2 regions of the Mesorhizobium sp. M1A.T.Ca.IN.004.03.1.1 genome follow, and region 1 is predicted to be linked to the other one. Evidence: predicted binding sites of a transcription regulator. Region 1 holds the regulator's gene; the other holds the start of a gene.
What was found. The regulator LexA, encoded in region 1, represses DNA repair genes until DNA is damaged. The targets are predictions, from matches to a motif close to TGTTCNNNNTGTGTTCNG.
Positions count from the first base shown of each region.

Region 1 (11,552 bases):
TGCGCGACCTGCCGCGGCTGATGCGCCGGATCAGTCAAACAGCCGGCGCCATCGCGGCGGAGCGGCCGGATTGCCTGATCACCATCGACAGCCCTGATTTTTCGCTGCGGGTCGCCAAAAGGGTCCGCGCCGCCGCGCCCGCTATCCCGATCGTCCATTATGTCTGCCCGAGCGTGTGGGCATGGCGGCCGGGCAGGGCGGCGGCGATGAAGCCCTATGTCGATCACATCCTCTGCATCCTGCCCTTCGAAGTGAAGGCGCTCACCCGACTTGGTGGGCCCCCCGGCACCTATGTCGGCCACCGGCTGACCCAGGATCCCGGCGTGCTTGGCGCCGCGAAGGCGCAGAGCTTGCCGCGGGACCTGTCGGAGGATCGCGTGAAGACGCTGCTCGTGCTGCCCGGCTCGCGCCGCGGCGAGGTGCGCCGGCTGATCGAGCCGTTCGGCAAAGCGATGTCGGTCTTGCATCAGCGCGGTCACCGCTTGCGGCTGATGCTGCCGACGGTGCCGCATGTCGCCGACCTGGTGAAAACATCTGTCACGCGGTGGGACGAGAAGCCCGAGATCATCACCGATCCGGAGCGCAAATGGTTGGCTTTCGGCAAGGCCGATGCGGCTCTGATCGCCTCCGGAACCGTTTCGCTCGAGCTTGCGCTTTGCGGTGTTCCAATGGTCTCCAGCTACAAGCTCGATCCGATCGCGAGGCAGCTGCTGCAGCATCTGGTGACGACCTGGTCGGCGCTGCTGCCCAATTTGATCGCCGATCGCGCGCTGGTGCCGGAGTTCTACGATCAGTATGTCAGGCCGGAGAACCTGGCGCGTCAGCTGGAAGCCCTGTTTGCCGATACCGGCATGCGCGCCTGGCAGCGGGCAGGTTTCGCCGAAATCGCCAGGCGCATGGCGACCGACAGGCCGTCGGGCGAGATTGCTGCCGAGGTGGTGCTGGGGTGCATCAAGAAAGCGAATAGGGAGTAGCGAATAGCGAGCAGGCTAGGCGCGAGCGCCGACGGGTTTCTTTCACTGTTCGCTACTCGCTATTTCGCTATTCGCTCAATCACCGCTTCGCAATCGGCACGTAGTCGCGCTCCGTGGCGCCGGTGTAGAGCTGGCGCGGGCGGCCGATCTTCTGGTGCGGGTCTTCGATCATTTCCTTCCACTGCGCGATCCAGCCGACGGTGCGGGCGACCGCGAACAGCACGGTGAACATGGTGGTTGGGAAGCCCAGCGCCTTCAGCGTGATACCCGAATAGAAGTCGACGTTCGGATAGAGCTTCTTCTCGATGAAATACTCGTCGGTCAGCGCGATCTTCTCCAGCTCCATCGCGATGTCGAGCAGCGGATCATCCTTGATGCCGAGCTCGCCCAGCACCTCATGCGCCGTCTTCTGCATGATCTTGGCGCGCGGATCGTAGTTCTTGTAGACGCGATGGCCGAAGCCCATCAGGCGGAACGGGTCGTTCTTGTCCTTGGCGCGGGCGATGAATTCCGGGATGTGATCGACATGGCCGATCTCGCCCAGCATGTTGAGGGCCGCCTCGTTGGCGCCGCCATGCGCGGGGCCCCAGAGGCAGGCAATGCCGGCCGCGATGCAGGCGAACGGATTGGCGCCCGAAGAGCCGGCGAGACGAACCGTCGAAGTCGACGCGTTCTGCTCGTGATCGGCGTGCAGGATGAAGATGCGCTCCATGGCGCGCGCCAGCACCGGATTGATCTTGTACTCCTCACACGGCACGGCAAAGCACATGTGCAGGAAGTTGGCGGCGAAATTCAGCTCGTTCTTCGGGTAAATGAAGGGCTGGCCGATGTGGTATTTGTAGGCCATCGCCGCGATCGTCGGCATCTTGGCGATCAGTCGCATGGAGGCGACCATGCGCTGATATGGGTCCGAGATGTCGGTCGAGTCGTGGTAGAAGGCCGACAGCGCGCCGACCACGCCGCACATGACGGCCATCGGATGGGCGTCGCGGCGGAAGCCGGTGAAGAAGCGCGACATCTGCTCATGCACCATGGTGTGGCGCGTCACGCGATAGTCGAAGTCGTCCTTCTGCGCCTTGGTCGGCAATTCGCCGTAGAGCAGGAGATAACAGACCTCGAGGAAGTCGCCGTGCTCGGCGAGCTGGTCGATCGGGTAGCCGCGATGCAGCAGGATGCCGGCGTCGCCGTCGATGAAGGTGATCGCCGACTCGCAGCTTGCCGTCGAGGTGAAACCGGGATCGTAGGTGAAGGCCCCGGTGGTGCTGTACAGCGCGCCGATGTCGATCACGTCGGGCCCGGTCGAGCCGCTTCGCACCTTGAATTCATGCGTCTTGCCGGCGAGCTCGAGCCTTGCGGTCGACTCGCGCGCCTTGCCGCCCGATTCCAGTTTTGTCGCAGCTTCGCTCATTGCAAACTCCTTTATGTTTTCTCATGCCGGCAAGGCAATTCCTGCAAACGACACGTCGAAATCACCGGAATGCGCGAACTTGCCACCGCATTTTAGGAGGTGCGTGCCAGATTGGGCCAAGGCCTAATGTTGCACTGCGAAACACACCTTTCAATGCCAATCTTCTTGGGCCAGTTCGCTCCTAATCGATTTGATCCGCAACCCGCGCCAGGCTCTCCTCACGGCCGAGCACAGCGAGCACATCGAACACGCCGGGCGAGGTGCTGCGGCCGGTGAGCGCAGCTCTCAGCGGTTGAGCCACGGCGCCGAGCTTATGGCCGCCTGCCTGCGCAAAATCGCGAATAGCGGCTTCCGCGGTCGCGGCGCTCCATTCGCTGGAGATCGCGGCGAGCGCGGCATGGGTACCGCGCAAAATGGCGCGGGCGTCGCTGCCAAGCAACCCCGCAGCCCTTTCGTCGAGCTGCAAGGGCCGCTCGGCGAACAGGAAGCCGGCTCCATCGACGAGCTCGACCAAGGTCTTTGCCCGCTCCTTGAGGCCCGGCATGGCAGCAAGCAGCTGTGCCTGGCGCCTGTCGTCGAGCTTGGCCGCAAGCGCCGGGCCACCCTCGAGATAGGGCAGGGTGGCTACGAGAATATCAAATAGCGCCTTGTCGTCCATCTTGCGCATATGGACGCCGTTCAGCGCCTCGAGCTTGGCGAAGTCGAACCGGGCGGCGCCCTTGTTGACGTCGCCGATGTCGAACCAGGAGATCATATCCTTGATCGACATCACCTCGTCGTCGCCGTGGCTCCAGCCGAGCCTGGCCAGATAGTTGAGCAGGGCCTCCGGCAGATAGCCCATGGCGCGATAAGCCTCGACGCCGAGCGCGCCGTGGCGCTTCGACAGCTTGGCGCCGTCGGCACCATGGATCAGCGGGATGTGCGACATCGACGGCACGGTCCAGCCCATGGCGTTGTAGATTACGGTCTGGCGCGCGGCGTTGGTCAGGTGATCGTCGCCGCGGATGATGTGGGTGACGCCCATATCGTGATCGTCGACGACGACGGCATGCATGTAGGTCGGGTTGCCGTCCGAGCGCAGGATGATGAAGTCGTCGAGGTCCTTGTTCGGGAATCGCACCTCGCCCTGCACGCGGTCGTGCACGACGGTCTCTCCTTCGGTCGGCGCCTTGATGCGGATGGCGCCCTTGACGCCGGGAGGCGCCTCGGAGGGCCCGCGGTCGCGCCACTGGCCATTGTAGCGCGGCGGCAGCCCCTTGGCCCGCGCCGCCTCGCGCATCGCCTCCAGCTCGGCAGGCGTTTCATAGCTGTAATAAGCCTTGCCCAGCCGTACGAGCTCCTCTGCCACCTCACGGTGGCGCGGCGCGCGCTCGAACTGCGACACGGCCTCGCCGTCCCATGAGAGGCCGAGCCAGGTCAGCCCGTCCAGGATAGCGGCCGTCGCCGCTTCGGTGGAGCGCTCGCGGTCGGTGTCCTCGATGCGCAGCAGCATCGTGCCGCCGGTGTGCCTGGCGTAGAGCCAGTTGAACAGCGCCGTGCGCGCCCCGCCGATGTGCAAATAGCCGGTGGGCGAGGGGGCAAAGCGGGTGACGACCTTGTCGGACATGGAACTCTCGGAAGAAGCTCAGCGGGCATGATTGCGCGGACTTTCGCGCGGTGGGCGTTCATGTAGCATAGGAGGTCTGGGGCGCAAGGGGCAGACCCGATGGCTGGACGTGGCCGGGGTGCGGAGGAGGGCGAGGAGACGGCGGCTGGCGTGAGCGAGCGCCTGCTGTTTGCCGACACCGTGCCTGCCGAGGCAGTACCGGTTTTGGTTCCCGTACCGCGTCCGGCCACCGAGATTTTGCCGCCGGACGGCGATGCTTCGCTACAAGCTCCTCCGCCGGCGGCCATCGACTTTATCCGCAGGCGGTTCCGCCGTGCCTCGTTTTCCGTGTTTCGCCGGGGTGTGGCCGAGGCAGCCTCAACCGAGCTCGACCGCGGCATCGGCTTCCTGCTGGTGCCGGTGTTCCTGGCCGCCGGCGTGATACTCTATTATTCCTTGAGCGCCGAGCCGGATCTTTACAGACCGCTGGCGGCGGTGGCGCTGATGGCTCTATGCGCGGCGGTTTCGCGTCCCTGGCTGAAGACACACCTGGTCTTTATGGCGGCGCTGTTTTGCGCGCTGGGCTTCGTCGCCGCGAAGGTCGAGACCTGGCGCGCCGCTACACCGATGCTCGGCTCCGAAATCCAGACGCGGCTGACAGGCCGCGTCGTCATCGCCGAGGAAATGGCCAATGGCCGCGTCAGGCTGACCATCGATCTCGTCTCGACCGCGCATCCAAAGCTGCGCTACGCACCGGATCGCGTCAGGGTCTCGGCACGCAGGATCCCGGCCGGCATGAAGGCCGGATCGCTGGTGACGGGTTACGCGCGGCTCCTGCCGCCGACAGGGCCGGTCCGTCCGGAAAGTTATGATTTTTCCTTCGACAGCTATTTTTCCGGCATCGGCGGCAGCGGATTTTTCCTCGGCGACCCGAAACTCATTCCGCCAACCGACCCGATCGGCCAGACGAGCATCGCCTCGGCCATCGAGAACGCGCGCGAAAATATTGCCGACCACATCAGAAGCACCGTCGGCAGACCCGAAGGCGAAATTGCCGCCGCACTGATCGTCGGCGTGCGCGCCGGCATTCCGGAGGACATCAACGAGGCGATGCGGCGGACCGGCATCTATCACATCATCTCGATTTCGGGTCTGCACATGGCGCTGGTCGCCGGCACGGTCATGCTTCTGCTGCGCGGCGCCTTTGCGCTGTTCCCGGATTTTTCGTCACGCCGGCCGGTGAAGAAATATGCCGCGACAATCGCGCTTATGTCGATCGCCGCCTATCTCGTCATCTCCGGCGTGGTGGTCGCCGCCGAGCGAAGCTTCATCATGCTGGCCGTCATGCTGATCGCCGTGCTTTTCGACCGCGCCGCGCTGACGATGCGCAACTTGGCGATCTCGGCCATCGCTGTCATCCTGGTGTCGCCGCATGAAGTGGTTGGCCCGAGCTTTCAGATGTCGTTCGCGGCAACCGCCGCCCTTGTCGGCGCCTATGCCGGCTGGTCCGACTACCGCGCCGGCAAGGTGAGAGCGCCGCCGGCAAAGCGTTCGTTCCTGCGGTTCATGTCGCACAAACTGGCAGTCGGAGTAGGTGGTGCCGCGATGACGTCGATCATTGCCGGAAGTGCCACGGCGCTGTTTGCCATCTGGCATTTCCAGCGCGTCTCGCCGCTTAGCCTGCTGGCCAATCTCGCGATCATGCCGATCGTCACGATCGTGATGTTTCTCGCCGTCGCCAGCGCGGTCATGATGCCGTTCGGCTTCGACGGGCCCTTCCTCTATTTGATGGGCAAGGGCCTGGCGGCGATGATCGCGATCTCAGCTTGGATTTCGGAGTGGTCGCCGGTCGATGCCGTGGGCCTGATCTCGATCCATTCGGTGCTGCTGGCGACGATCGCGCTCGTCATCGCCACGATGGCGACTACGTGGCTCAGGCTGGCCGCAATTCCTTTCGCTGCCGCGGCCGTCATGATCATCCCGCAGGTGCGCACGCCGGACCTGCTGATCTCGGAGGACGCGCATCTGGTGGCGATGCCGATCGGCGGCGGCGAACTCGCCATCAATCGCGCCCGCTCCAACGAGTTCACCACCGATAACTGGAAACGTGCGCTCAAGGCCGAAACGATCGTGCCGCCGGAGACATTCGCCAAGGGCACGCTGGACTTGGCCGATCCGGTCGACCTGCCGCCTGGATCGCCCTTTTACTGCACGGGCGATCTCTGCATTGGCCGGCATCCATCAGGCGCGATCGTCGCGCTCGCCGAGAACCGCGAAGCTGCCCGGCCTGCCTGCGACTTCGCAGACCTCATCGTCATCAACGACGCCACGGCCTACAATCCCTGCCGCGATCCGCGTGTCCTCGTTGTCACCAAGCGGCAGCTCGCGCGCGACGGCAGTGCCGCCGTCTTCTTCGATCCGCAATCGGCGACGGCGCGAGCAACCATTCAATACGCCGTCGAAAAACCGTACCGCCCTTGGCACGAACAGCGGCGCTACTCGCGTGAGGCGAGGGGGTTGGCGCCTTACAAGAAGCCCGAGAAGCCGGAAGCCAAGCCGCAGCCCCTCAGTAGCGGCGGATGAGCCCGACGAGCTTGCCCTGAACCTTGACGCGATCGGGACCGAAGATGCGCGTCTCATAGGCCGGATTGGCAGCCTCGAGCGCGATGGAGGCGCCCTTGCGGCGGAAGCGCTTCAGCGTGGCCTCCTCGTCGTCGACCAGCGCCACGACGATCTCCCCGGGGCTCGCAGTGCTGGCGTTGCGGATGATGACCGTGTCGCCGTCGAAGATGCCGGCCTCGATCATCGAGTCGCCTTTGACCTCGAGCGCGTAGTGCTCGCCGCCCGCGATCATGTCCGGCGGCACTGTGATCGAATGCGTCTGGTGCTGGATGGCGTCGATCGGCACGCCGGCGGCAATGCGACCCATCACCGGGATGGAGACGGCTGAACCGGCGTCGTCGTCATTGCTGGGCGTCGGCGTGCGGGCGGGCGCCGCGGGTTTGATCTGGCGGCCGAGATTGCCTTGGCCGCCCTGGATGACGCTCGGCGAGAATTTCTTCGCCGCATTTAGGCCGGGCGCGATCGAGTCAGGTAGGCGCAGCACTTCAAGGGCACGCGCCCGGTTCGGCAGCCGGCGAATGAAACCGCGCTCCTCCAGCGCCGTGATCAGGCGGTGGATGCCCGATTTCGAGGCAAGGTCGAGCGCTTCCTTCATCTCATCGAAAGACGGCGGAATGCCGCTCTCCTTGAGCCGTTCATGGATGAACATCAGCAGTTCATGTTGTTTGCGCGTCAGCATGGCGGCCCCCATGGGTTCTGAAACCAGAATCAGAAAAACAAACCCAGAACAAACACTATCTGTTCCAGTTGTGTTCCGCAACCGTTTAAAGTTTAGTGAATGTGTTGACGTTTTGTTCAGCGTAACATCAGAACGCTGCATTCCTCGCCGGCTTCAGCTGTCGGCGCGAAGGGTTGGCGCACGATCAGGCCATTGGCATCGGCGAGCATCCTCAACATCGAGGAATCCTGGATGCCGAACGGTGTTGCGATCAACCCCCCCGCATCTTCGCGGACCACGGCGCGCACATAGTCCTGCCTGAGATCGTTGGCGTGCATTGCGACGCCTAACCGGGCCGTGCGGATTTCCTGACGGCAGGACCGGCCGCCCAGCCGCGCCAGAAGCGGCTTCAGGAACAGCTGCGAGCAGACCAGGCTTGCGACCGGATTGCCGGGCAGGCCGATGCAGCGAATGTCGCCGAGCCGGCCAAACATCAGCGGCTTGCCGGGACGCATGGCGATCTTCCAGAAGTCGAGCTGCATGCCTTCGCCGGTCAGCACGTCATGGATCAAGTCGTGGTCGCCGACGGAGGCGCCGCCAAGCGTGACGATGACGTCGGCGCCGGCCTTGACCGCCTTCTTGACCAGGGCCGCGATCGCGTCCTTGCGGTCGGCGGCGATGCCGAGGTCGAGCGAGCGCGCGCCGACCGACTGGGCCGTAGCTGTGACGCCACAGGCATTCGACGAGATGATCTGGTCGGGGCCGAGCGCGCTGCCCGGCGGCAGCAATTCGTCGCCGGTGGCGATGATGGCGAGCAGCGGCTGCCGCACCACGTTGAGACTCGGATGGTTGGCCGATGCCGCCAGCGAAAGCGCCGCCGGATCGAGCTGGCGGCCTTTTTCGAGGAGCAGGTCGCCCTCGCAGAAGTCGAGGCCGCGGCGACGGACATTGCGTCCCTCCGCGGTCGGCTCGGTCACTTCGATGCCGCCGCCGCCGAGATCGCGGACATTCTCCTGGATAACGATGGTATCGGCGCCTTCGGGGAGCGGCGCGCCGGTGAAGATGCGCACGGCCTCGCCCTTGCCGACAGAGCCGGTGAAGCCACGCCCGGCGGGCGCCATGCCGATCACGGAGAGCCGGGCCGGCGCCGAGGCTACGTCGGCGGCCCGTACGGCATAGCCGTCCATCGCCGACGCATTGAAGGGCGGCTGGGTGCGCAGAGCCACCACCGGGTCGGCCAGCACCCGGCCGGCTGCTTCGGCCAGCGGCACGCTTTCGCCTGGCAGCGCGGTCGCGCCGTCCAACAGGCGTTGGAGCGCCTCGGCGACCGGAAGCAAAGCCATGCTAAGAACCTGCCTTGTAGTCGCCCGACTTGCCGCCGGTCTTCTCGACCAGCCTGATGCCGGAAATCGCCATGGCGCGGTCCGCTGCCTTGGCCATGTCGTAGATGGTGAGGCAGGCGACCGACGCCGCGGTCAGCGCCTCCATTTCCACCCCGGTCTTGCCGGTAACCCTGGCAAGCGCGCTGACCCTCAGGCCAGGGAGCGCGTGGTCGGGCTCGATCTCGACGGCAACCTTGGTGAGAAGGAGGGGATGGCAAAGCGGGATGAGCTCATGCGTCTTCTTGGCCGCCATGATGCCGGCGATGCGCGCCGTGCCCAGCACGTCGCCTTTCTTGGCGTCGCCGGCCAGGATCATCTCCAGCGTTTCCGGCTGCATGGTGACATACCCTTCGGCGATGGCCGTGCGCGTCGTCTCGGCCTTGCCGCCGACATCGACCATGTTGGCTTCGCCCTTGGCGCCGAGATGCGTAAGCGCGGGCATCCTCAAACGGCCTCGGCCGGCGCCTTGCCCGTCAGCAGAAGGGCGGTCGCGGCGGCCACGTCGGCCTGCCGCATCAGGCTTTCGCCAACGAGGAAGGTGCCGATCTTGCTCTTTTCCAGCCGCCGGCAGTCCTGATGGGTGAAGATGCCGCTCTCGCTGACCAGCAGCCGGTCGTCCGGGACCATGGCGGCAAGCCGCTCGGAAACGTCGAGGCTGGTTTCGAAGGTTCTCAAATCGCGGTTGTTGATGCCGATCAGCCGCGACGAGAGGCGAAGCGCGCGTTCCATCTCCTGTTCGTCATGCACCTCGACCAGCGCGTCCATGCGGAGATCGAAGGCCGTGGCTTCCAATTCACTGGCCAAGGCGTCGTCGACGCTCGCCATGATGATGAGGATCGCGTCCGCGCCCCAGGCGCGGGCTTCATGAACCTGATACGGGTCGAAGAGGAAATCCTTGCGCAGGGCGGGCAGGCTAACGGCGGCGCGCGCTGCGGTCAGAAAGCCGGGCGCGCCCTGGAAGGACGGTGCGTCGGTCAGCACCGAAAGACAGGCAGCACCGCCTTGCTGGTAGGCCCTGGCGAGCGCCGGCGGGTCGAAGTCGGCGCGGATCAAGCCCCTGGAAGGGCTGGCCTTCTTGATCTCCGCAATCAGCGCGAAGCCGCCAGCCTTCCGCTTGGCCTCAAGCGCCGCAAGGAAGCTGCGCGGGGGTTCCGCATCCTTGGCCTTCGCCTTGACCTCGGCAAGCGGCGCGCTGAGCTTTGCGGCGGCGATCTCATCGCGCTTGTAGGCTTCGATCTTGCGCAGGATATCGGACAAAATTCTAACCGTTCGAAATCTCGATGAGCTTGTCGAGCACCGCCAGCGCCCGGCCGCTGTCAATGGCCTGCGCTGCTGCCTCGATGCCATCGCCGAGCGTCGTCGCCTTGCCGGCCACCACCAGCCCGGCGCCGGCATTCATCAGCACAGTGTCGCGATAAGCGCCGGCAGCGCCGCCCAGCATATCGCGCAATGCCCTGGCATTGTAGGCCGCTTCGCCGCCGCGCAGATCTTCCTTGTTATGCCGCTTCAGTCCGACCGCTTCCGGAGTGAGGGTAAAGGTGCGGATCTCGCCGCCGGCGAGCTCTGCGACCTGCGTCTCGCCCGTGGTGGTGATCTCGTCATAACCGTCGCCGTGCACGATCCAGGCATGATCGGTACCCAGCGCCTTCAGCGTCTCAGCCACCGGCATGATCCATTCGGGCAGGAAGACGCCAACCATCTGCCGGCCGACGCCGGCTGGATTCGACAGCGGCCCGAGCAGATTGAAGATGGTGCGCGTGCCGAGCTCGCCCCGGACAGGACCGACATGCTTCATCGCCGGATGATGCGCTGGCGCGAACATGAAGCCGACGCCGGCCTCCTGGATGCAGCGGCCGATCGTCTCCGGTGCGATGTCGACTTTGACGCCTAGCGCCATCAGGACATCCGCCGCGCCGGTCAGCGAGGACAGGCCGCGATTGCCGTGCTTGGCCACCGGGACACCCGCGGCGGCGATGACGAATGCCGATCCGGTCGAAATGTTGACCGAATGCGAATTGTCGCCGCCGGTGCCGACGATGTCGATGGCGCCGCGCGGGGCTTCGACGCGGAGCATCTTGGCGCGCATCGTGGCGACCGCGCCGGAGATCTCGCTCACGGCCTCGCCGCGCACGCGCAACGCCATCAGGAAGCCACCGATCTGCCCCGGCGTCGCGTCGCCCGACATGATGATGTCGAAGGCCTCGCGCGCTTCCTCGAAGGAGAGCGCGGTGCCGGTCGCGACCTTGGCGATATATGTCTTAAGCGCGCTCATCGTGTCTGTGCTTGGGAAACGGCGGCCGGATCGATACGAACGTCATATTGCGACTGCAGCTGCGCCACCAGCTGATCGAGCAGGTCGTCGGATATGCCGGCGCTGAAAGATTTCTGCGCGTCTTCCGGGACAGAGCTGCCATCGGCACCGGCAGGTTCGAAGACTTCGGCAACCTTGAACAGGATCTGACCGTCGCCGGTGGGCGAGGGGATCAGGCCCGTGCTGCCTTCGCCGACGCCGAACATGGCCGCCGCGCCCTCCTTGCCGAAATCGGCATCGTCGGCTTCGCGCTTCAGGCCGCGCTTGGTCTGCTTCTCGAGCTTAAGCTCGCCCGCGATCACGTCGAGCGTCGCACCGGCCTTGAGGCGCTTTTCCAACTCCCCGGCCTTGGCGGTGAGCCGCTTGTCGGTCTCGGCCGCGGTCCAGTCGGCCACCACCTTCTGGCGAACCTCGTCCAGCGTGCGGTCGCGCGCCGGCGTGATCGACTGGACTTCATAGAAAACGAAGCCGTTGGCGGCAGTGGTCAGGCCTTCATTCTCGGTGTTCGGCTCGGCCTCGAAGACGGCCTTGATGAGGTCCGCCGATTGCGGCAGGTCGTTGACGATCGTGCCGTCCGGCCGCTGGCCGGTGCGGTCGATGGCGTCGATGGTG
Region 1 covers NZ_RZTV01000008.1:18,011-29,562, reverse strand. The annotation lists gene lpxB (lipid-A-disaccharide synthase) at 1-974, shown strand, start outside; gene gltA (citrate synthase) at 1,054-2,382, opposite strand; gene gltX (glutamate--tRNA ligase) at 2,564-3,988, opposite strand; gene EOD29_RS22565 (ComEC/Rec2 family competence protein) at 4,088-6,550, shown strand; gene lexA (transcriptional repressor LexA) at 6,534-7,268, opposite strand; gene glp (gephyrin-like molybdotransferase Glp) at 7,385-8,590, opposite strand; gene moaC (cyclic pyranopterin monophosphate synthase MoaC) at 8,592-9,071, opposite strand; gene trpC (indole-3-glycerol phosphate synthase TrpC) at 9,074-9,889, opposite strand; gene trpD (anthranilate phosphoribosyltransferase) at 9,891-10,901, opposite strand; gene EOD29_RS22535 (peptidyl-prolyl cis-trans isomerase) at 10,898-11,552, opposite strand, start outside.

Region 2 (11,552 bases), on a different contig from region 1:
CATAATCGCCCGGCCTGGTACCGACCGAGCCGTGGCCGCCGGCGACGATGACCACGAACTGGCGGCCGTCGGCAACCGTGTAGGTCATCGGTGTCGACTGCCCGCCGGCCGGCAGCCTAGCGCGCCAGAGCTGCTTGCCCGTCGTAAGGTCATATGCGCGCAGATAGTCGTCGACCGCGGCCCCGAGGAAGGCGACGCCGCCGGCCGTGATCATCGGCCCGCCGATGCCTGGAACGCCGACCTTGAGCGGCAGGGGCAGCGGCGTCATGTCGTAGACGGTGCCGTTGCGATGCTTGTAGGCGATCTGGCCGGTTCTCAGGTCGACGCCGGCGACATAGCCCCAGGGCGGCGCCTGACAGGGAATGCCGAGTGGCGACAGGAATGGCCCCATCACCACCGCGTAAGGCGCGCCCTCATTGCGGTTGAGCCCCTGCTCGCTGCCCTTGGTGTCGCCGGGCGGCGGCACGTCCGCGCGCGGAATGAGTTTCGACGTGAAAGCGAGATAAGTCGGCATGCCGAACATCACCTGTCGCACCGGGTCGACCGCGACGCCGCCCCAGTTGAACACGCCGAAATTGCCGGGATAGACCAGCGTGCCCTGCAGCGAGGGCGGCGTGTAGCGTCCCTCGTAACGCAGTCTCTTCAGTTCGATCCGACACGCCAGCTGATCGAACATGGTGATCCCCCACATGTCGGCGCCGGTCAGCGGCTTCGGGTTGAACGACAGGTCGGAGGACGGCTGCGTCGGCGAGGTATGGTCGCCTTCGATCGCTCCGCCCGGTGCCGGCACTTCCTTCACAGGAATGATCGGTTCGCCAGTGCGCCGATCGAGCACATAAAGATCGCCCTGCTTGGTCGGCCCTACCAGTGCCGGCACCACGCCGCTCCCCGTCGTGATGTCGACCAGCGTCGGCTGCGCCGGCACGTCCATGTCCCACAGGTCGTGATGCACCGTCTGGCGCACCCAGCGCAACTGTCCGGTGTTGAGGTCGAGCGCAGTGATCGAGGAGGAGAATTTTTCGACATTGGCGCTGCGGCCCATGCCGAGCTGGTCGGGCGTCTGGTTGCCGAGCGGCAGGTAGAGCAGGCCAAGCTTCTCGTCGGCGCTCGCCGTTGACCACATGTTGGGCGAGTTGTTGGTGTAGTTCTGCCCCGCCGGCAGCGGCGTCGTCTGATCCGGTTTGCCGGAATCCCAATTCCACAACAGCGCGCCGGTGCCCGCGTCATAGGCGCGGATGACGCCCGACGGCTCCTCGGTCGAATAATTGTCGTTGACCGCGCCCCCAACGATGATCTTGCCGGCGAGGATCAGCGGCGCCGAGGTCGAATAGTAGTAGCCCGACTTCGGAAAGGGCATGTTGGCCATCAGGTTCAGCGTGCCGCCTTCCGCGAAGGACGGACAAACTTGCCCGTTCGCGGCATCGAGGGCGATCAGCCGGGCGTCCGAAGTCGGCAGGTAGATGCGTGCCGCGCAGGGCTGGCCCGCCGCGATCTTCGCATCGGCGTAATAGGAAACTCCGCGGCAGGTCTGGTGCTGGCGGTTGGGATCGAGCTTGATCTTCGGGTCGTAGCGCCATTTCTCCTTGCCGGTCGCGGCATCGATGGCGATGGCGAAATTGTGGGGCGTGCAGATGTAGAGCGCATCACCGACCTTGAGTGGCGTTACCTGATAGGTCGTCTCGCCGATGTCGTCCGGACCCTTCATGTCGCCGGTGCGGTAGGTCCAGGCCGGCTGCAGCTTGGCGACATTGTCCGGCGTGATCTGAGCGAGCGGCGAGTAACGCTGGCCGAACGGCGTGCGGCCGTAGAAATGCCATTCGCCCGCCGGCATGTCGCCGCCGAGATTGGCCGTCGGCGTCACCTTATCGGTGTTGAGCGTGCCGCCGATGTCCTTCGGATCGGCGGTCATCGAATAGCCGGCCACCGCAAGCGATGCGAGCACCGCCAGGATGAGCGGAGCGCGTCCGTCCGGACCGGTGAATCCCCGCCTGGCCCATGGCGTCAGCAGCCAGAGCGCGATGAGAACGATGATGCCGCCGCGCGGGCCGAGCTGCCACCAATCAAAGCCGGTTTCCCACACCGCCCAGCACAGCGAGGCGAGCACGATCGCGGCATAGAGCCAGAGCCCTGTCGATCTGCGGCGGAAAACGAGCCAGGCGGTGATCAGGAAGGCCAGTCCGGCAATCAGGTAGTACCAGCTGCCACCCAACGTCACCAGCCAGATGCCGCCGCCGCCGAGGACCAGGCCGATAAGCAAAAGGACGAGGGAGGTGATGGTGACAGCCAAGACGATACTCCTTCGACTGTTGCGCGCTTGCGGCGCCTCTGAGGCAACGGCTTGCCGTCCCTGCCCTGTTGGCAGCTTTCTCTCGCAAGTTGCGCCTGTCAAGGCGGCCCCGAACAGGAACAACTAGAACAAAACGGAGACACTTCTGGCCTTTCGCTGCCGAATCACTACATTCGGGGGCGATGTCCGGCTTTTCGGAAGACATGCCCTTTTTTGACGAACCGAATGCGCGGCCCGCCGCCCCATCCGGCCTCGCCGCGCGCGCCATGGCCGCACGCAACGCGCAGAACCGTGCGCCCGATTATCTGAACGGCCTCAATCCCGAACAGCGGCTCGCTGTTGAAACGACCGAAGGCCCGGTTCTGGTGCTGGCCGGCGCCGGCACCGGCAAGACGCGGGTGCTCACCACGCGAATCGCCCACATCCTTGCCACCGGCAGGGCCTTCCCCTCGCAGATTCTCGCCGTCACCTTCACCAACAAGGCCGCGCGCGAGATGAAGCAGCGCATCGGCTTGCTGATCGGCGAGCAGAATGTCGAGGGCATGCCCTGGCTCGGCACCTTTCACTCGATCGGCGTCAAGCTGCTGCGCCGGCATGCCGAGCTTGCCGGATTGAAATCCGATTTCACCATCCTCGATACCGATGACGTGGTGCGGCTGATCAAGCAGCTGATCCAGGCCGAAAATCTGGACGACAAGCGCTGGCCGGCCAAGACCTTCGCGCAGATGATCGACAACTGGAAGAACAAGGGCCTTGGCCCCGACGAGATTCCGGAAGGCGACGCGCGCAGCTTCGGCAACGGCAAGGGGCGCCAGCTCTACAAGGCCTATCAGGAACGGCTGCAGACGCTGAATTCCTGCGACTTCGGCGATCTCCTCTATCACCCGATCCGCATCTTCCGCGCCTATCCGGACGTGCTGAGGGACTATCATCGCAAGTTCAAATACATCCTGGTCGACGAGTACCAGGACACCAACACCGCGCAATACATGTGGCTGCGCTTGTTGGCGCAGAGGTCGCAATCCTCCCCCCTTGAGGGGGAGGTGTCCGCGAAGCGGACGGAGGGGGTCGCCGCGGAAGGCGCCGCCCAGTCATCAGGCGCCGGAGCGTCGAGCACTGCCGCGAGGACCCCTCCCGACCGGGCTTCACCCGGCCACCCTCCCCTCAAGGGGGAGGGAAACCGGCGTCGATCCACTGTCAACATTTGCTGCGTCGGCGACGACGACCAGTCGATCTATGGCTGGCGCGGCGCCGAGGTCGACAATATCCTGCGCTTCGACAAGGATTTTCCGGGCGCCACCATCATCAGGCTGGAGCGCAACTACCGCTCCACCGCGCATATACTGGGTGCGGCTTCGCATCTCATCGCCCACAATGAGGGCCGCTTCGGCAAGACGCTGTTCACCGACCGCAACGACCCCGAGGACGATAAGGTGCATGTCCATGCCGCCTGGGATTCGGAGGAAGAGGCGCGCGCCATCGGCGAGGCGATCGAGGCCTACCAGCGGCAAAAGCACAACCTCAACGATATGGCGATCCTGGTGCGCGCGTCCTTCCAGATGCGCGCCTTCGAAGACCGCTTCATCACGCTCGGCTTGAGCTACCGCGTCATCGGCGGCCCGCGTTTCTACGAACGGTTGGAAATCCGCGACGCGCTGGCCTTCTTCCGCGTCGTCGCCAACAGCGGCGACGACCTTGCCTTCGAGCGCATTGTCAACGTGCCGAAGCGCGGGCTCGGCGAAGCCACCATCCGCCAGATCCACGACACCGCGCGGGCCATGCAAATCCCGATGCTTGAGGCCGCGGCGACGCTCGCCGAAAGCGACGAGCTGAAGCCGAAGCCGCGCGCCGCGCTCCGCGAGGTCGCGGCCAATTTCGAGCGCTGGCAGAAGGCGCTGGAGACCACGCCGCACACCGAGCTCGCCGAGACCATCCTCGAGGAGAGCGGCTACACCGACATGTGGAAGAACGACCGTTCGGCCGAAGCGCCCGGGCGGCTGGAGAACCTCAAGGAACTGATCCGCTCCATGGAGGAGTATGAATCCCTGCGTTCGTTCCTCGAGCATGTCGCGCTGGTCATGGAGGCAGAGCAGGGCGAATCGCTCGATGCGGTCTCGATCATGACGCTGCATTCGGCGAAAGGGCTTGAATTCGAGACCGTATTCTTGCCCGGCTGGGAGGAAGGTCTGTTCCCGCATCAGCGCGCGCTGGACGAAGGCGGCCGCTCCGGCCTCGAGGAAGAACGCCGCCTCGCCTATGTCGGCCTGACGCGCGCGAAAAAGAACCTGCACGTCTGGTTCGTCTCAAACCGCCAGATCCACGGCCTGTGGCAATCGACCATTCCGTCGCGTTTCGTCAATGAATTGCCGGAAGCCCATGTCGATGTCGCCGATGGCGGCAATTCCTATGGCGGCTATGGCAATCCCTATGGCGGCGGCTCCTTCGCCTCAGGCCGCGGCGGCGGCCGGCAGAATCCCTACGGCGCCTCGCGCTTCGACAATATCGGCGCGGAAAAATCCGGCAGCTTCTCCAACACCTATGCGACACCCGGCTGGCAGCGCGCGCAGGCGAACCGCACCGAAGCGACCGACCGCAACTGGGGCACACGCTCCGGCCACCAGGTCGAACGCATCGGCTATGGCGAGACTGACAGCGGCTATGGCGCCGGCCGCACCTCGGTGAAAGGCCGCACCATCGAAGGCGAACTGGTCGCCAAATCGGTCGCCGACACACCTTCGCCATTCAAGCTCGGCGACCGCGTCTTCCACCAGAAATTCGGCAACGGCAATATTGCCGCCATCGACGGCAACAAGCTGACCATCGACTTTGACAAGGCCGGCCAGAAACGTGTGCTGGACGGGTTTGTCACCAGCGTTTGAGCGGCGGCCGCCAACGGATCACCGTCCGAAAACCGCAGCCTCTCAGCGATACCGCGCCTGGTTCCATTTGTGGCCGAGCAGGGACAGGATGATGATCAGCCCGTTGAAGAACTGGACGTAGAAGCCGCTCAAACCAGCCGCCACGACGCCGGTCTGGATGAACGACACGGTGACCGCGCCGATCGCGCCGCCGACCACTGTACCGATACCGCCCCAGGTCGGCGTGCCGCCGACGAACACCGAGGCCAGCACCGGCAGCAGATAGCCGTCGCCCGCCGTCGGCCACCAGGTGAAGTTGATCATCACCGAGAAGGTTCCGGCGATCGCCGCCCCGATGCCGGTGAAGACGAACACCTTGACCCGGACGCGCTGGACGTCGATGCCCATTTGCTTGGCGCTGTCCGGATTGTCGCCGACCACCTTGACCTGGGCGCCGAAGCGGTGGCGGTTGTAGAGCAGCGCCGAAAACACGACGAAGGCGATCGCCCAGAAGATCTGCACCGGGATGCCCCAGAGCTGGCTGGAGAAGATCGCGTAAGCTGAGCTGTCGGCCAGATTGGTCAGCGCCGTCGACCTGCCCTCGTTGATGATCTGGATCAGCCCGCGCAGCAGGAAGTTCATGCCGAGCGTGGCAATCAGCGACGACAGGCCGCCATAGACCACCAGCGATCCGACCAGGAAGCCGAGCAGCGTGCCGGTGAGAAGCGCCGCGGCGATGCCGAGGAACGGATCGTAGCCGGCCTGCACGACGATCGCGAAGGCCCATGAGGCGAAACCCATCGTCGCCGGGAACGATAGGTCGATCTCGCCGCAGGTGACTACGAAGACCAGCGGCACGACAACGAACAGCGCGACGGGAAGCGTCGTCAGCACCGAGCTGTAAAGATACCAGGTGGTGAAGACGGTCGGGTTGGCGATCATGAAGATCGCCATCATGACGATGAACACGGCGAGCGTGCCTAGCGCCGCGCGATTGTCGAGGACGAAGCCGCGCAGCCAGTGATCGGAAGGATGACTCCACTGCTTGCCTGATTCTGTCGGGCCGCTTGCCCTTCCCAGAGGTGTTTGCAGATCGGGTTCCATGGCCTTGCTCATCACGCTCTCTGCTCCGCTCCGCCCGCCTCGTGTAGCCCTGGCAGGCCACCCGGATGCGCGATCTCTTCCATAAAGTTGATGAGGTCGTCGGCTGACTTGACCTCGCTGCGGTCAGCCGTCAGCGCCACCTTGCCGCGGTCGAGCACCACGAAGCGGTCGGCGATGTCGAAGACATGATGAATGTTGTGGCCGATGAACAGGATCGAGCGGCCACTCGCCCGCACCTGGCGCACGAAATGGAAGACCTTGGCGGTCTCCGTCAGCGACAGCGCCGTCGTCGGCTCGTCGAGGATAATCAGCTCCGCCTGCTTGTAGATGGCGCGCGCGATCGCCACACCCTGACGCTCGCCGCCCGAGAGCTGGCCGACGATGGAATGCGGCGTGAACACTTTCGAGGTGAAGCCGATCTCGCGCATCAGCCGGCTTGCCTCGTCGATCTCCTTGTTGACTTTCAACCAGCCCATGAAGCCGGTCAGCTCGCGGCCCATGAAGATGTTGCGCACGATCGTCTGCTGCACGGCCAAAGCGCGGTCCTGGAAGACTGTCTCGATGCCGGCATCGCGCGAGCGGGCGGCACTCCATCCGGTCACCGGCTTGCCGCGTACGAGGATGTCGCCGCTTGTCGGCTTGACCACGCCGGATAGGATCTTGATCAGCGTCGATTTGCCGGCGCCGTTGTCGCCGATCAAGCCGACCACCTCGCCGCGGTCGACGCTGAGGTTGACGCCGCCCAGCGCATAGACCTGGCCATAGGATTTCTTGATGTCGCGCAGTTCGATGATGCGTTCGCCCATGCGATCCTCGCTTCCAATTGTCTTATCGGCCGCTTGCCGGCGATCCGGTCGGCCGGGCCCAACCCCGACCGACCGCCTGGGAGGTCAACGCAGCGCCTGCTTGGCCAGCTCAGCGACGATCTCGTAATTCTGCGGCGTGACGAAGCCGGCCCCGGTATCGACATTCATCGGCGCCAGACCCAGCACCACCTGCTGGCAAAGGCTCAAGATCGGCAGATAGCCCTGCAGGAAAGGCTGCTGGTCGGCCGTCAGCTGCACCCAGCCGCCCTTGAAGCCTTCGACGATCTGCGGGCTGGTATCGAAGCCGAAGTTGAAGATGTCGCCGGGCTTGCGTCCCGCCGCCTGCATATAGGTGGCGACGTTGCCGAGCATCTGTCCGCCGGGATAGCCGACCGCCTTGACGTCGGGGTGGTTGAGCAGAGCCGCCGTGATCACCGGAATGGCAAGGTTGGGGTCGGACGCCCATTCGCCGCTCGGCGGCGAGGACAGCTGGATCACCTCGACGCCCGCCTCCTTCAGCGCCGCGACCGTGCCGCGCTCGCGCGCGCCGCGATTCTCGTTCTCGAACGGGCCGATCATGATCGCCTTGTCGCCGGCCTTGAGCTTGCCGAGCTTGAACGCCTCGGCGCCGAGCGCGCGGCCCTGCTGCTCCTGCTGCGCGCCGACATAGCCGCCGCCGAACGCTTCCACCACCTTCGGCACCGGCACGTTCTGGTACATCATCTTGATGCCGTCCTTATGCGCCTGCTCGGCCAGCGGCATGATCGCGGCATCGCCCGGATGGCCCATCATGGCGATGCCTTGCGGCTTGACCGCGACCGCCTCGCGCAATTGCTGCACCATCTTCTCGACATCCCACTGGGAGAAGATGTAGTCGACCTTCGGCCCAAGATCGGCCGCCGCCTGCTTGGCGCCATTGTAGACGATGGTGCCGAAGGCGTCGCCCTCGGCGCCGCCGACGAAGAAGCGGATATGGACGTCCTTGCACCATTGGGCGTCAAGCGCCTTTGCCGGCAAGGTGGAAATCGAGGCGCAGAGCGCCGCAGCAGCCGCCGCGACGGTCGAGCGCAGAACAGTCCTTCTCGTCGTGATGCTCATGCACGTTCCTCCCTTTTGGTCCCTCGCAACAGAGGGTTTCGACGATTGCTTCGGCCGTAGTCTTGGTGGCCGGCACCTCCCGCCGGCCGGTCCTCACACCGGATTGGGCAGGTAGCTGGCTCCTCCCCTGCACTGCTTCAGATAGCCCAGCGCCCGCACCTGACCGGTCATCTCGAGGTCGCCGCGATAGACCGGGTCGTGCCAGCCTTCGATGTCGATGGCGCCCTTGTAGCCGGCCAGCCGCAATTCGCTGATCACCCGGGTCCAGTCGCTGTCGCCGAAGCCGGGGCTGCGCATCTGCACGAATGGCAGGCGTCCGAACACGCCGTGCTCGCGGATCACGTCCCAGCGCACGGTGGCGTCCTTGCCGTGGACGTGGAAGATACGCGGCGCCCATTTGCGAATCTGCGGAATCGGGTCGATCAGATAGACGAGCTGGTGGCAGGGCTCCCATTCGAGCCCGAGATTGTCGTCGGGCAATTCGTTGAACATCAGCTCCCAGGCGTCTGGGTTGTGGGCGATGTTCCAGTCGCCGCTCGCCCAGTTGCCGTCCATCGCACAGTTCTCGAAGGCGATGCGCACGCCCTTGTCGGCGGCGCGCCTGGCCAGCGGCCCCCAGACCTCGCGGAAACGGGGCAGGCTGTCGGTCAGCGGTTTGCCGCGCAGCCGGCCGGTGAAGCCGCAGACCATCGTGGTGCCGAACAGATGTGCGTTGTCGATGACGGTCTCCCACGCCGCGAGCACGCCGCGGTCGACCTCGCCGTTCTCCAGCGGATTGCCGAACACGCCGATCGATGAGACGGCGACGTCCGCATCGCCGATCGCTTCGCGGATTTCGCCCGCCAGGCGCTTTAGGTCCTTGCCGCCCAGCGTCTGCCAGAAAAAAGGCTGGATGCTCTCGAAGCCGAGCGGCAGGATCTGTTTCACATAGACGGCCGGGTCGTCGAGATTGGCTCGCACCATGGTGCCGATCCTGATGTCGAGAAGCGGGTTCGGCATCACGGCGTTTCCTTTGCGATTGCGACGCGGCGTCCGGTCTCTGCGCTTTCGATGGCGCCAAAGACCATGGCTAGGCTTTTGATGTTGTCGGTGCCGCGCGTCTCCGGTTCGGTGCCGGTCTCGATCGCGCGCATGAAATCCTGGATGATGCCGAGATGGCCGTCGACTCTGTCGGCCGCGTCGAGCGCCGGCACCTCGATCGACTGGGTCTTGTCGATGATACCGTCGCGGCCGGATGCAACCACCTCGGCCTTCAACCCGTCATGCCCGTCCCACAACAGGCTGCCGCGCTCGGCGACGATGCGCCAGCTGCCTTCCCAACTCGTGCGGAAACCGTCCGCGCACCAGGAGCCGGCATAGGTGAAGACCTTGCCGCCGCCGAAATCGAACACCGCGCTGGCCGACGAGCCCTGACGGTACCAGGAATTGGCAGGCTCCCACTCCTGGCAATAGACGCCGGCCGGTTCGCCGGCGACCATGTAGCGGGCGGCGTCGAACGTGTGGATCGCCATGTCGAGCAAAAGCACGTGGCGCATCTCCTCGCGAAAGCCGCCGAAGTGCGGCGCGACGAAGAAGTCGGCATGGATGCTGGTCGGCTTGCCGATGGCGCCGGAATCGAGGAACCGCCGGATCCGCCTGACATTGGCGACATAGCGCCGGTTCTGAACCACGGCATGGACCCGCCCCGCGCGGCGCGCCGCTTCGATGATGGCGCGCGCATTTTCTGGGCTGTCGGCAAGCGGCTTTTCGGTGAGCAGATGGCAGTTATGGGCAAAGGCTGAAAGCGCGACCTGGCGCCGCGCAGCAGGAACCACGACATCGAACACGGCATCGGGCCGGGTCTGATCGAGAACGGCATCGAGGCTGGTGCCGATGACGGCATTGGGGAGCTCGTACTCGCGCGCCCTCGCCTGCGCCCGCTCGGCATCCAGATCGACAAGGCCGGCAATGGCAAGCCCGTCGATCTGCCTCGCGGCATCGAGCCACTGCCTGCTCATGGCTCCGCACCCGACCAGGACGACCTTCATCATCCAGCGCTCCTCCTCCGCTCGGCCCCTCCAGGCCGAGTGTCACGGCATTTCCGGCTTCACCGTAAACGTTTTTCCGTAAACGTTTACGAGAACACACCCGATGGCGTAGAATGTCAATCACCTGCTCGCGAAAATCGACATGCACTGCTTGGCCTGAAGGACGGCCGGTGCTAGCGAAGTCAGGGGGAGAACCTACCTTGGCGTCCAGCATCCACGATCTCGCGCGTCACCTGAACATTTCGATCGGCACCGTGTCGCGCGCGCTGAACGGCCGCGCCGACGTCAATGCGGAGACGCGCCAGCGCGTGCTCGAGGCGGCCAGGAAGCTGAACTATTCGCCCAACCAGTCGGGCCGCAGCCTGCGCCAGGGCGCCACCCGCTCGATCGCCTTCATGCTGCAACCGCATCCCGGCGACCAGCAATATGGCGAGCCGTTCTTCATTCCGTTCCTGACCGGCCTGCAGGCGCGGCTCGCCGAGCATGAGCTGGATCTGATGGTCGTCATGGGCGAGCCCGGCCAGTATCAGCAGGAGCGGCTGCGCCGCGTGGTTGAGACGCGCCGGGCCGACGCGGTCGTGTTGGCCAATACACGGCGGGAAGACGATCGGATCGACTATCTGAGCAAGGCCGGCTTTCCCTTCGCCACGCTTGGCCGAAGTCAATCCGGCGGCGACACCTATCCTTCGCTCGATATCGATTTCGAGAGGGCGGGTAATGAAGCCGTCGACCGGCTGGTTGCGCGCGGCCACCGCCGCATAGCTGCCATCCGCCCTTCGCTTGATCTCAACTTCGGCTACCTGTTCCTCGACGGCTACCGCAAGGCTCTGAAGCGGCACGGCATCGAAGTCGACCCCGGCCTGATCGCCGACGGCTTCATCAACGAGACCGGCGGCTACCAGGTGACGCCGCGTGTCATGCTCTCCAAGGACCGGCCGACAGCCATCATCTTCAACAATGACGCGATGGCGCTCGGCGGCTGCAAGGCACTGGCCGAGATGGGCATCAGGCCCGGCCACGACATCGCGGTGATCGTCATCGTCGACACGCCGCTCTGCCGCTACTTCTCGCCGACGCTGACCGCCTTCCGTCCGGCGCTGGAGCCGATGGGCCGGCGGCTGGCCGAGATGCTGCTGGCGTCACTCCCGGCCCATGCCGGTCCGGAGGGGCCACGCACGATCCGCGAAGTCTGGCCGCTGGAGCTCGTCGCGCGCGAGAGCGATTGAGCACCCTCTCCTTCTCCCCTTGCGGGAGAAGGAGACGCCGAAGGCGACGGATGAGGGGTGCTCCAGGGAAAGCCAACGTCTCGCTCCGCTGGAACACCCCTCATCCGTCTCGACGCTGCGCGCCGATCCACCTTCTCCCACATGGG
Region 2 covers NZ_RZTV01000001.1:345,381-356,932, forward strand. The annotation lists gene EOD29_RS01690 (glucose/quinate/shikimate family membrane-bound PQQ-dependent dehydrogenase) at 1-2,287, opposite strand, end outside; gene EOD29_RS01695 (UvrD-helicase domain-containing protein) at 2,470-5,166, shown strand; gene EOD29_RS01700 (ABC transporter permease) at 5,209-6,261, opposite strand; gene EOD29_RS01705 (ATP-binding cassette domain-containing protein) at 6,261-7,055, opposite strand; gene EOD29_RS01710 (substrate-binding domain-containing protein) at 7,140-8,153, opposite strand; gene EOD29_RS01715 (sugar phosphate isomerase/epimerase) at 8,247-9,152, opposite strand; gene EOD29_RS01720 (Gfo/Idh/MocA family oxidoreductase) at 9,152-10,183, opposite strand; gene EOD29_RS01725 (LacI family DNA-binding transcriptional regulator) at 10,381-11,406, shown strand.
Region 2: EOD29_RS01695 (UvrD-helicase domain-containing protein) is a predicted target of LexA. The motif match lies at 2,412-2,429, and genes of this name have one in related genera.